2 regions of the Ornithinicoccus sp. genome follow, and region 2 is predicted to be linked to the other one. Evidence: riboswitches for the same ligand, from Rfam matches in the RefSeq annotation. Region 2 holds a riboswitch; the other holds the start of a gene.
The links. Region 2 has a riboswitch for thiamine pyrophosphate ahead of AC1QRC_RS19395 (thiamine ABC transporter substrate-binding protein). Riboswitches for the same ligand answer to the same signal wherever they lie in the genome.

Region 1: it holds a riboswitch for thiamine pyrophosphate, as region 2 does, so the genes downstream of both, thiM (hydroxyethylthiazole kinase) here and AC1QRC_RS19395 (thiamine ABC transporter substrate-binding protein) in region 2, are expected to answer to the same signal.

What each region holds. Positions count from the first base shown of each region.
Region 1 covers NZ_CM169976.1:3,490,448-3,494,845, reverse strand. The annotation lists gene AC1QRC_RS17450 (hypothetical protein) at 1-125, shown strand, start outside; gene AC1QRC_RS17445 (aldo/keto reductase) at 215-1,138, shown strand; tRNA gene AC1QRC_RS17440 (tRNA-Ala) at 1,219-1,291, shown strand; gene AC1QRC_RS17435 (sulfite exporter TauE/SafE family protein) at 1,545-2,339, opposite strand; TPP riboswitch at 2,472-2,565, shown strand; gene thiM (hydroxyethylthiazole kinase) at 2,557-3,366, shown strand; gene thiE (thiamine phosphate synthase) at 3,363-4,031, shown strand; gene AC1QRC_RS17420 (bifunctional hydroxymethylpyrimidine kinase/phosphomethylpyrimidine kinase) at 4,028-4,398, shown strand, end outside.
Region 2 covers NZ_CM169976.1:3,876,517-3,880,914, forward strand. The annotation lists gene AC1QRC_RS19380 (hypothetical protein) at 175-423, shown strand; gene AC1QRC_RS19385 (dihydrofolate reductase family protein) at 564-1,121, opposite strand; gene AC1QRC_RS19390 (hypothetical protein) at 1,180-1,353, opposite strand; gene AC1QRC_RS19395 (thiamine ABC transporter substrate-binding protein) at 1,465-2,604, opposite strand; TPP riboswitch at 2,602-2,712, opposite strand; gene AC1QRC_RS19400 (hypothetical protein) at 2,739-2,939, opposite strand; gene AC1QRC_RS19405 (DUF4235 domain-containing protein) at 3,213-3,494, shown strand; gene AC1QRC_RS19410 (polysaccharide biosynthesis protein) at 4,279-4,398, shown strand, end outside.

The sequences.
Region 1 (4,398 bases), 390 kb from region 2:
GCGCCCCGCGCCCCTCCGAGCGGGTGGCTGCCGACACCCCGGTCGAGGACCTGCCCTTCGACGGCAATGCACTGGCGCTGGACGAGGAGTTCGAGGACCTGCCCCCCGTGCACCAGGTGGTCTGAGGCCCCGAAGGAGGCTGCCGCGCGGGGTGCACAGACCCCCGCCGGGATGACCCACCGTGGCTGCGGGGCAGGATAGGCCCATGACTTCGATGACCCACCGCCCACTCGGTGACTCCGGCCTGATGGTGAGCACCGTCGGGATCGGGTGCAACGCCTTCGGGACCCGGGTCGACGGCGCCGCCGTCCAGTCCATCGTCGACACCGCGCTCGAGGAGGGCATCACGCTCTTCGACACCGCGGACATCTACGGGCAGGGGAAGAGCGAGTCCCTGCTGGGTGCCGCGCTCGGTGACCGCCGCGACAAGGTGGTCGTGGCGACCAAGTTCGGGATGGACATGCAGGGCTCCAACGGGCCCGACTGGGGCGCCCGCGGCTCCCGGCGCTACATCCGCAAGGCCGTGGAGGCGAGCCTCACCCGTCTCGGCACCGACTGGATCGACCTCTACCAGCTGCACCGGCCGTGCCCGGTCACCCCGATCGAGGAGACCCTGTCGGCGCTGGACGAGCTGGTGCAGGAGGGCAAGGTCCGGTATGTCGGGTCCTCCAACCTCGCGGGGTGGCAGGTCGTGGACGCGGACTGGACGGCCCGCACCGCCGGGCTCACCCCGTTCATCTCGGCGCAGAACAAGTACTCCCTGCTGGACCGCTCCGCCGAGCAGGAGCTCGTCCCCGCCGCCGAGACGGTGGGCGTGGGGATCCTGCCGTTCTTCCCCCTGGAGTTCGGTCTGCTCACCGGAAAGTACCGGCGGGACCAGGCCCCGCCCCCCGGCAGCCGCCTCGCCGCGGACTCGCAGGCGGAGCGTCTGGCGGGCGCCGACTGGGACGAAATCGAGCGGATCGAGCAGTTCGCACAGGAGCGCGGCCGGACGGTGCTGGAGATCGCGATCGGTGGCCTGGCTGCCCAGCCGGCGGTCTCGTCGGTGATCGCCGGGGTGACCAGCGCCGACCAGGTGCGGGCCAACGCTGCAGCGGGTTCGTGGGTGCCGACCATCGAGGACCTGGCCGTGCTGTGAGGCGCGCCTGACCTGCGGCGGGACCCGAATCGGAATCTGGCCCTACCTGGTGCTAAAGTTCGTAGCCGCAAGCACGGCTTGGGGCTGTGGCGCAGTTGGTAGCGCGTCTCGTTCGCAATGAGAAGGTCAGGGGTTCGAATCCCCTCAGCTCCACCCCGCGCACGAGGCTCGAACCCTTGCCAACAGAATCGTTGGCGGGGGTTCGGGCCTTGTCGCTGTTCTGGGTCCAGTTGAGTGCGTTGGCGTTGACCTCGGGGTCGAGCAGCATCTCGAAGGGCCGGTTGATCTCACTCGCAGCTATAGCGATGAAGCCGGCTCGCTCGGAGCTGATACGACTGCTCGCTGACTGCGGTACATGGTGCACCGACGTTACCGTCCGGGACCCCGCGCAACTGCCCCGCGGCCTCTAGAGGACCGACCGGACCATCGCGCCGAGTACCACGCACAGCAGCACGATGTAGCCCACGGCGTGGACGCGGTCGGAGATCGCGGGCGGGCGACGGCGCAGCAGCACGATCACCGGGAGACCGCCGGCCAGGAGCAGCGCCCCGGCGCGCAGGTCCACCGCCCCGACGAGCGCGGCTCCGGGCAGGTCGCCCACCGGGTTGCCCAGCAGGAAGACGACACACGCGGGCAGGCTGATCGCCAGGGTGAGGGCGTTGGCCAGCGAGGCCACGGTGCGCATGTCCAGACCGGAGCGGCGCAGCAGCGGCACGGTCATCACGCTGCCCCCGACCCCCAGGAAGGAGGCGATCGTGCCGATGGGCACGCCCAGCAGCCCGCTGATGGCGAAGCGGTCCTCCCGGTCCCGCACCGTGGGGCGCACGAACCCGCGCCGCAGGCTCACGTCCAGGATCGTCGCCACCAGGTAGCAGATGAAGCCCCAGCTGATGAACGCCGACGGCGCCAGACGGGCGAGCCAGGCCCCGGTGGCGCCACCCACAGCCAGCAGCCCCAGGAGCGGCGCCGCCAGGCGGAGCCGGGAGAGCACACCCCGCCTGGTGGCGAGGGTGGCGACGGCGGCGTTCACCACCATGACGACCGCCGAGGTCGCGACGGCGACGGTGGGGGCGTCCGGGCCGATCGCGGCGTCCACCCACAGCACCACCGGGACGGTGACGAAGCCGCCCCCGAAGCCGAACAGGACGGTCGTCACCCCGGACAGGGCGCCGATGAACAGCAGCAGGAGGACGTCGGACACCGACCCATCCCAGCCGACGGGCGGCCGGTCCGACAAGGGGATGTGAGAAGTGTCCCCACGAGCCAGGCGTCCCATGCCACCCGGTGCCCCACCAGGCTCCGGCCCGGACGGCACCAGGTAGGGTGCTGGCCAGCACAAGACACGGGGTGCCCCTGCCGGGGCTGAGATCACACCCGCCGAACCTGATCTAGCTCGTACTAGCGAAGGGATGTCACGCATGTTGCGTACCCCCACGGACCTGACCGACTTCAGTTGCGCCGCCCTGGACCACGTCCGGAGCAGCGAGCCACTCGTCCACTGCATCACCAACAGCGTCGTGGTGAACTTCACCGCCAACGTGCTGCTCGCCGTCGGCGCGGCACCCGCCATGGTCGACATCCCCGACGAAGCTGGCCCGTTCGCGGAGATCGCCTCTGGGCTGCTGATCAACCTCGGCACGCCGACGGGGGAGCAGCGGGCCGCGATGCGGGAGGCTGCAAGCGCCGCGACCGGCGCCGGGACGCCCTGGGTCCTCGACCCGGTCGCGATCGGGTCCCTGCCGGTCAGGACCCCGCTCGCCCACGAACTGCGCGACCTCCGTCCGACCGTCGTGCGCGGCAACGCCTCGGAGGTGCTGGCCCTGGACGGGACCGGCGCCGGCGGCCGGGGCGTGGACGCCTCCGACGGCGTGGACGCAGCCCTCCCCGCAGCGCGCTCCCTGGCGGAGAGGACGGGCGCGGTCGTCGCCGTCTCGGGCCCGGTCGATGCCGTCACCGACGGGCAGCGCCTCGTCCGCATCGACAACGGCGACCCGGCCCTGACCCGGATCACCGGGGGTGGCTGCGCCCTCGGCGCGCTGCTGGCGGCCTTCGCCGCTGTTGACGAGGACCGGCTGGCGACCACGGTGGCGGCGATCACCGTCTACACCGTGGCGGCCGAGCTGGCCACGATCCGCTCGACCGGGCCGGGAAGCTTCGGGCCGGCGCTGCTGGACGTACTGGCCCAGGTGGACGCGGACACCATCGCTGCCCGGGCGGCACTTTCATGAGGGCCGACCTGTCGCTCTACCTGGTCACCGACTCCGCCCAGGTGGCCGCGGCCGGGCACACGCTGCCCGACCTGGTGCGGCGGGCGGTCGCCGGTGGCGTCACCGCGATCCAGGTCCGTGAGAAGCGGGCCACCGCCCGCGAGTTCCTGCACCTGGTGCACGGGATCGCCGAGGTGCTCCCCCCGGAGGTGGCGTTGCTGGTCAACGACCGGGTCGACGTGTTCCTGGCAGCCCGGGCCGCGGACACCCGGGTCACCGGTGTGCACGTGGGCCAGTCCGACATGCCGCCCGGGGCGGTCCGCGCCCTGGTGGGTCCGGACGCGGTCATCGGGTTGAGCGCCGGGACCGTGGAGCAGGTCCGTCGCGCCGCGCTCGACCCCGCGGGGGTGGACTACGTGGGGATCGGCGCGCTGCACGCCACCGCCACCAAGGACGACGCCCCCGAACCACTGGGGCTCACCGGCTTCGCCGCGGTGCTCGCCGAGAGCCGACTGCCCGCCGTCGCCATCGGCGGCGTGACGCCGGCGGACCTCCCCGCCCTGCGCGAGGCGGGTGCCGCCGGCGCCGCGGTGGTCTCGGCGGTGTGCGCCGCACCCGACCCGGAGTCCGCCGCGCGCGAACTGCGCCGGGCCTGGGACGACGCAAGGTCGGAGGACGCGCGATGACGGGCGAGCCGATGACGCCGCAGCCGGCACACGGCATACCCCGGGTGTTGAGCATCGCGGGCACCGACCCGACCGGCGGCGCGGGTCTCCAGGCGGACCTCAAGAGCATCGCGGCCAACGGCGGCTACGGCATGGGCGTGGTGACCGCGCTCGTCGCCCAGAACACCCATGGCGTCCGGTCCGTGCACGTGCCGCCGGTGCCCTTCCTGCTCGAGCAGCTCGAGGCCGTCAGCGACGACGTGGAGATCGACGCTGTGAAGATCGGCATGCTCGGCTCGGCGCAGATCGTGGAGGCGGTCGGCGGGTGGTTGGACCGGGTGCGCCCGCCCGTGGTGGTGCTCGACCCCGTCATGGTCGCCACCAGCGG
Region 2 (4,398 bases):
ACAGGGGGTCCCGGATCTGCCGGGCACAGCTGACGATTCGGTGCGTTCAATCCTGTCCGGGTGACGTTGAGCCGTCAACCGGAAGGGGTGGCGCGGGCACGGGTGGTCGGCCCGTTGACGCTGCCGGCCACCGGCCGCCGCGCGCGTCCGGTCGCCCGGGGCTATGGTCGAATGATGGACACGGAAGAGAAGGAAGCACTGCAGAGCTGGTGGCTGGCCCTCTCCGAGGAGAGCCAGGCACAGGCCGGCCGGTTGGCCGAGGGAGACACCATCCCGGAGGGCCTGTGGGTCGAGCTGTACGAAGCCGGTGTTCCACAGGCCGCCTCGTGGTGGCCCCGGACCGAGGAGGAGGAACGACTCGCGCCGGATCGGTTCGTGCGGTTCGTCGCCGACCAGGACAAGGACGCCGGGCCCGTCAACTGACCCCGCCCTCCTGGGACACCTGGCGGCACGGCATGGCGGGTAACTTTCCGGCTACTCACTAGCGGATTTTGCGGCTACTCACTAGCGGCTTTTGCATCTCCGGCGGGCGGACCGGGGCGCTCCCCGATGGTGAGCCACCCTCAGGCCTCGGGACGCAACCGGTAGGTGAGCACGGCGTTACCCACGGACGTCGCCGCGCTGTCGACGAGCTCCAGCCGAGTGATCGGGACCGTGTCGTCGAACAACCGGCGCCCCTGGCCCGTCGCTGGGTGGGTGGTCAGGGTGAGCCGGTCGATGACGCCGGCCAGGAACAGCGACCGGATCGTGTCGATCCCGCCGGTCACCGTGATAGCACCCTCCGACCCGTCCTCGGCGAGGCGGCGGACGTAGTCGGCCGGGTCGCCTTCGGCGACCACGCTGTTCTCCCACGTGGACACGTCGTACACCGTCGAGGTGATCACGTGCTTGCGCACCGGGTTGATGAAGGCGCCGAACGGGTCGTCCCCCGCGGCGTTCGGCCAGTAGTCGGCCCACTCCTGCCAGAGCTTTCGGCCGATGACTACGTCGGTGACGTCGCCGATGCCCTGGCCCATGAACTCCATCTCCTCCGGGCCGAAGGCGTCGAACTGCCACTGGTCGGGTGACTCCACGACCCCGTTGATGGCGTGGAACAGGTGTGCGCTGACGGTGCGTGCCATGAGGAGAGCCTCTCGTATGCAGTGGGTCGCCGGGATAGACCCGTGCCCACCGCGGAACTCATCGGCTCTGGCTGACCACCCTTCGGGCCGGGACGGCCGGAGCGGACGCGGTGCTGCGCTGCGGGCTCGCCACGAGGAAGGCACCGTCCACCGTCCGGGACGCCTGGGCGAGCCCGAGCGCGAGTCGGATGAGGGCCAGCAGGCCCACCATCACGGCGATTGCAATCCACATACATCGAGTGCACCGCGCGCGCGATCAACAGGACAACCCACCTGAGGTAAACATCGGCCAACAAATGCTCTCGGGCTGGCCTCATCCCTCCAAAGCCCTCGGCGCGCCCGATCAGCCGGTCGCGATGTCGGCCCACTCCCGCACCCAGGTCTCCCGGTTGGCCTCGATGTCCTCGGGAGCGACCTCGATCGGGGTGTCGGCGACCTCGGCCCACTGCGCCCACACCTCGGGCAGCTCGACCTGGGTGGAGACCGGGAAGACGTACATCGAGTCCGGGATCGCCGCCTGCACCTCGTCGGTCAGCAGGAAGTCGATCAGCGCCTGCGCGCCCTCGGGGTTGGCCGCGCCCTCGATGACCCCGGCGTACTCCACCTGCCGGAAGCAGGTGTCCAACAGTGCGGAGGTGGTCGGCTCGTCGCCATCCTCGGGGATGGTGAACGGCGGGCTGGAGGCGTAGGACAGCACGATCGGCCGGTCACCGTCGCCACCGCCGGCGGTGAAGTCGACGGTGTAGGCGTCGGTCCACCCCGAGGTGACCTTGGCCCCGTTGGCCATCAGGTCCTCCCAGTACGACGCCCATCCGTCCTCGCCGAACTCCCCGATGGTGGCCAGCAGGAACGACAGCCCCGGGCTCGAGGTGCTGGCCCCGGGGGTGACGAAGAGCCCCTCGTACGTCGGGTCGGTCAGGTCCTCCAGGGTCTGCGGCGGGTCGATCCCCTCCTCGGCAAACCAGGTGTCGTCGATGTTGAGGCAGACGTCGCCGTAGTCGATGGGGGTCAGGTATGCCGATCCCTCACCCGCGAGCGCGTGTTCGGCCGCACCCTCCGGCAGGTCGGCGGGGGTGTACTCGGCCAGCACGCCCTCGTCGACGGCGCGCGAGGCGAAGGCGTTGTCGATGCCGAAGACGACGTCGCCGACCGGGCTGCCCTTGGTGAGCACCAGCTGGTTGGTGACCGCTCCGGCGTCACCGGCCGCCTGGACCGTCACCTGGTAGCCGGTCTGCTCGGTGAAGGCCTCGAGGTGCTCCTCCGGCAGGTTGAACGAGTCGTGCGTGACGAGCACGACCTCGCCACCCTGGGGGCTTCCGGCCGTTGACGTGCTGGTGCCCTCGTCGGTGCCACCACCCTCGCCGGCGGGCTCGTCCTCTCCCCCACCCAGCGAGCACCCTGCGAGCGCCAGCACGGTGGCGGCGGCCACGGTGCCCTGGGCGAGGGAGAAGCGGGCGCGGGTGGTACGGGTGATGGAACGCATGGATGTCCTCCGACTTCCTCCGCCGGCGTTAACCGGATCAGGTTCGAGGGTCTGCGGCGATCGGACTCGCCGCACTCTCAGCGCGTGAGCGCTCCCCTGTCGTGTGTGCGCCCGACCTTACCGTGCCGGCGGTGCTAGGAGATCCGCGGCTCCCTGTCCGGCTTGGTCCACTCCTCCTCGGACTGGGTCGGCGACTGCCCGGGGGCCTCGTCGTGAGGCGGGGTCTCGTTGAGCACCTCCGACGCCCGATCTAGCACGCCGGACGCGTGCCTGAGTGCGAGCACGAGCCAGATCAGGGCCAACGCCCCGACGGCAAGCGCGATCGCAGTCCACATCTGTCCAGCCAAGCCGCCAACCAACAAAGAGCACAACCACTATCGAGTAAGGGAGAGCCCACCTGATGCACAACTTTGACCCTTCCCAGGGATTCCTCACGCCCAGGTCATGGACAGATCAACCACCTGGGGCGCCCGATCACCCGGGCGCCTCTCGTGTCCTCTCGTCAGGGCCGGACCCCACGAGAAGGACGCCGCGACGGTCCGCAGGTAGTCTGCGAGAGAACACCCACGAACCACTCGTGGGCGGGACCGACCGAGGGAAGGTAGAGCATGGGCAACCTGGTCTGGAAGCTGATGGCAACCGGCGCCGCGATGGCGGCCGGGATCGTCGCCAGCAAGGCCACCGACGGCACCTGGAAGTTCGTCACCGGAGGCGACTCCCCGGCCAACCCGGAGGACCCGGACATCGATTGGAAAGAGGCGATCGCCTTCGCGCTCGTCTCTGGCGCCATCATCGGGCTGAGCCGTATGGTCGCCAACCGACAGGCGGCCGCGATCTACAAGAAGTCGACGGGGCACCTGCCCCAGCAGTTGGCGAAGAAGGACAGCTGACCGACTTCCTCGGCGATGATTCGTCGTCTTCGCATAGTCGCGTCTCTCGGTAAAGGAATCGCGCTAAGACGCCCAATAGCCCATAAACGAGACCTACCGCCTCAAACTTGTCGGCTTGCTCACCTACAGACGGCATGAGAGGATTCGCGCGTCTTTTGGCCGCTCCTCGACGGAGGTTTCCGCAATGACACCCCGGCGGCGCACGTCCGATGCCGTCGCTCAGGTGCTCTACGCCCTGGGCGATGGTGCATGCGTGGTCTGTGGCCGTCATCTTCACCGTGTGGCTGCGTTTTCAGTACGACTTCTCCAGGACCTTCGTGCCCGAGACGTGGACGGTGGCCGGCTGGGCAGCGCTGATCCAGATCACCCTGGGCATGGTGTTGGGGCCGTATCTCATCAGGCACCAACGCGGGTCGTTTGAAGAGGTTGTCTCCGTTGCTCGGGCGGCGCTCCTGACCGGGACTATTCCTTGGCGTCTGGGCGATATGGATCGATCCCTATATCGTTCCCCGTTCAGTTCCGGCCGTCGGCGGAGCAGTGGCCCTTATCCTCATGCTCGCGGTGCGCTTCGTTATCCGTTCCTGGCGGGCGCGAGTCGCGGTCCGGCGAGACGTCGGGGCGAACGTCATCATCTATGGGGCGGGCGTGCTCGGGCGTCGACTCCTCGCCAATATGGTGCAGGACGACCAGGCTGTCCTTCCGGCCGGTTGCCTTCCTGGATGACGACCGCCGCAAGCGCAAGCTCCGGGTCGAAGGTGTGCCTGTCCGTGGCGGACGGGACGCGATGGTCCGTGTCGCCAAGCGCTATGACGCGACGCACCTAGCAGTGGCCATCCCCCTGGCCGATGCCAGCCTGATGCGAGAGATCAAGAATCTCGCGGCGAAGGCCGACCTCACGGTCAAG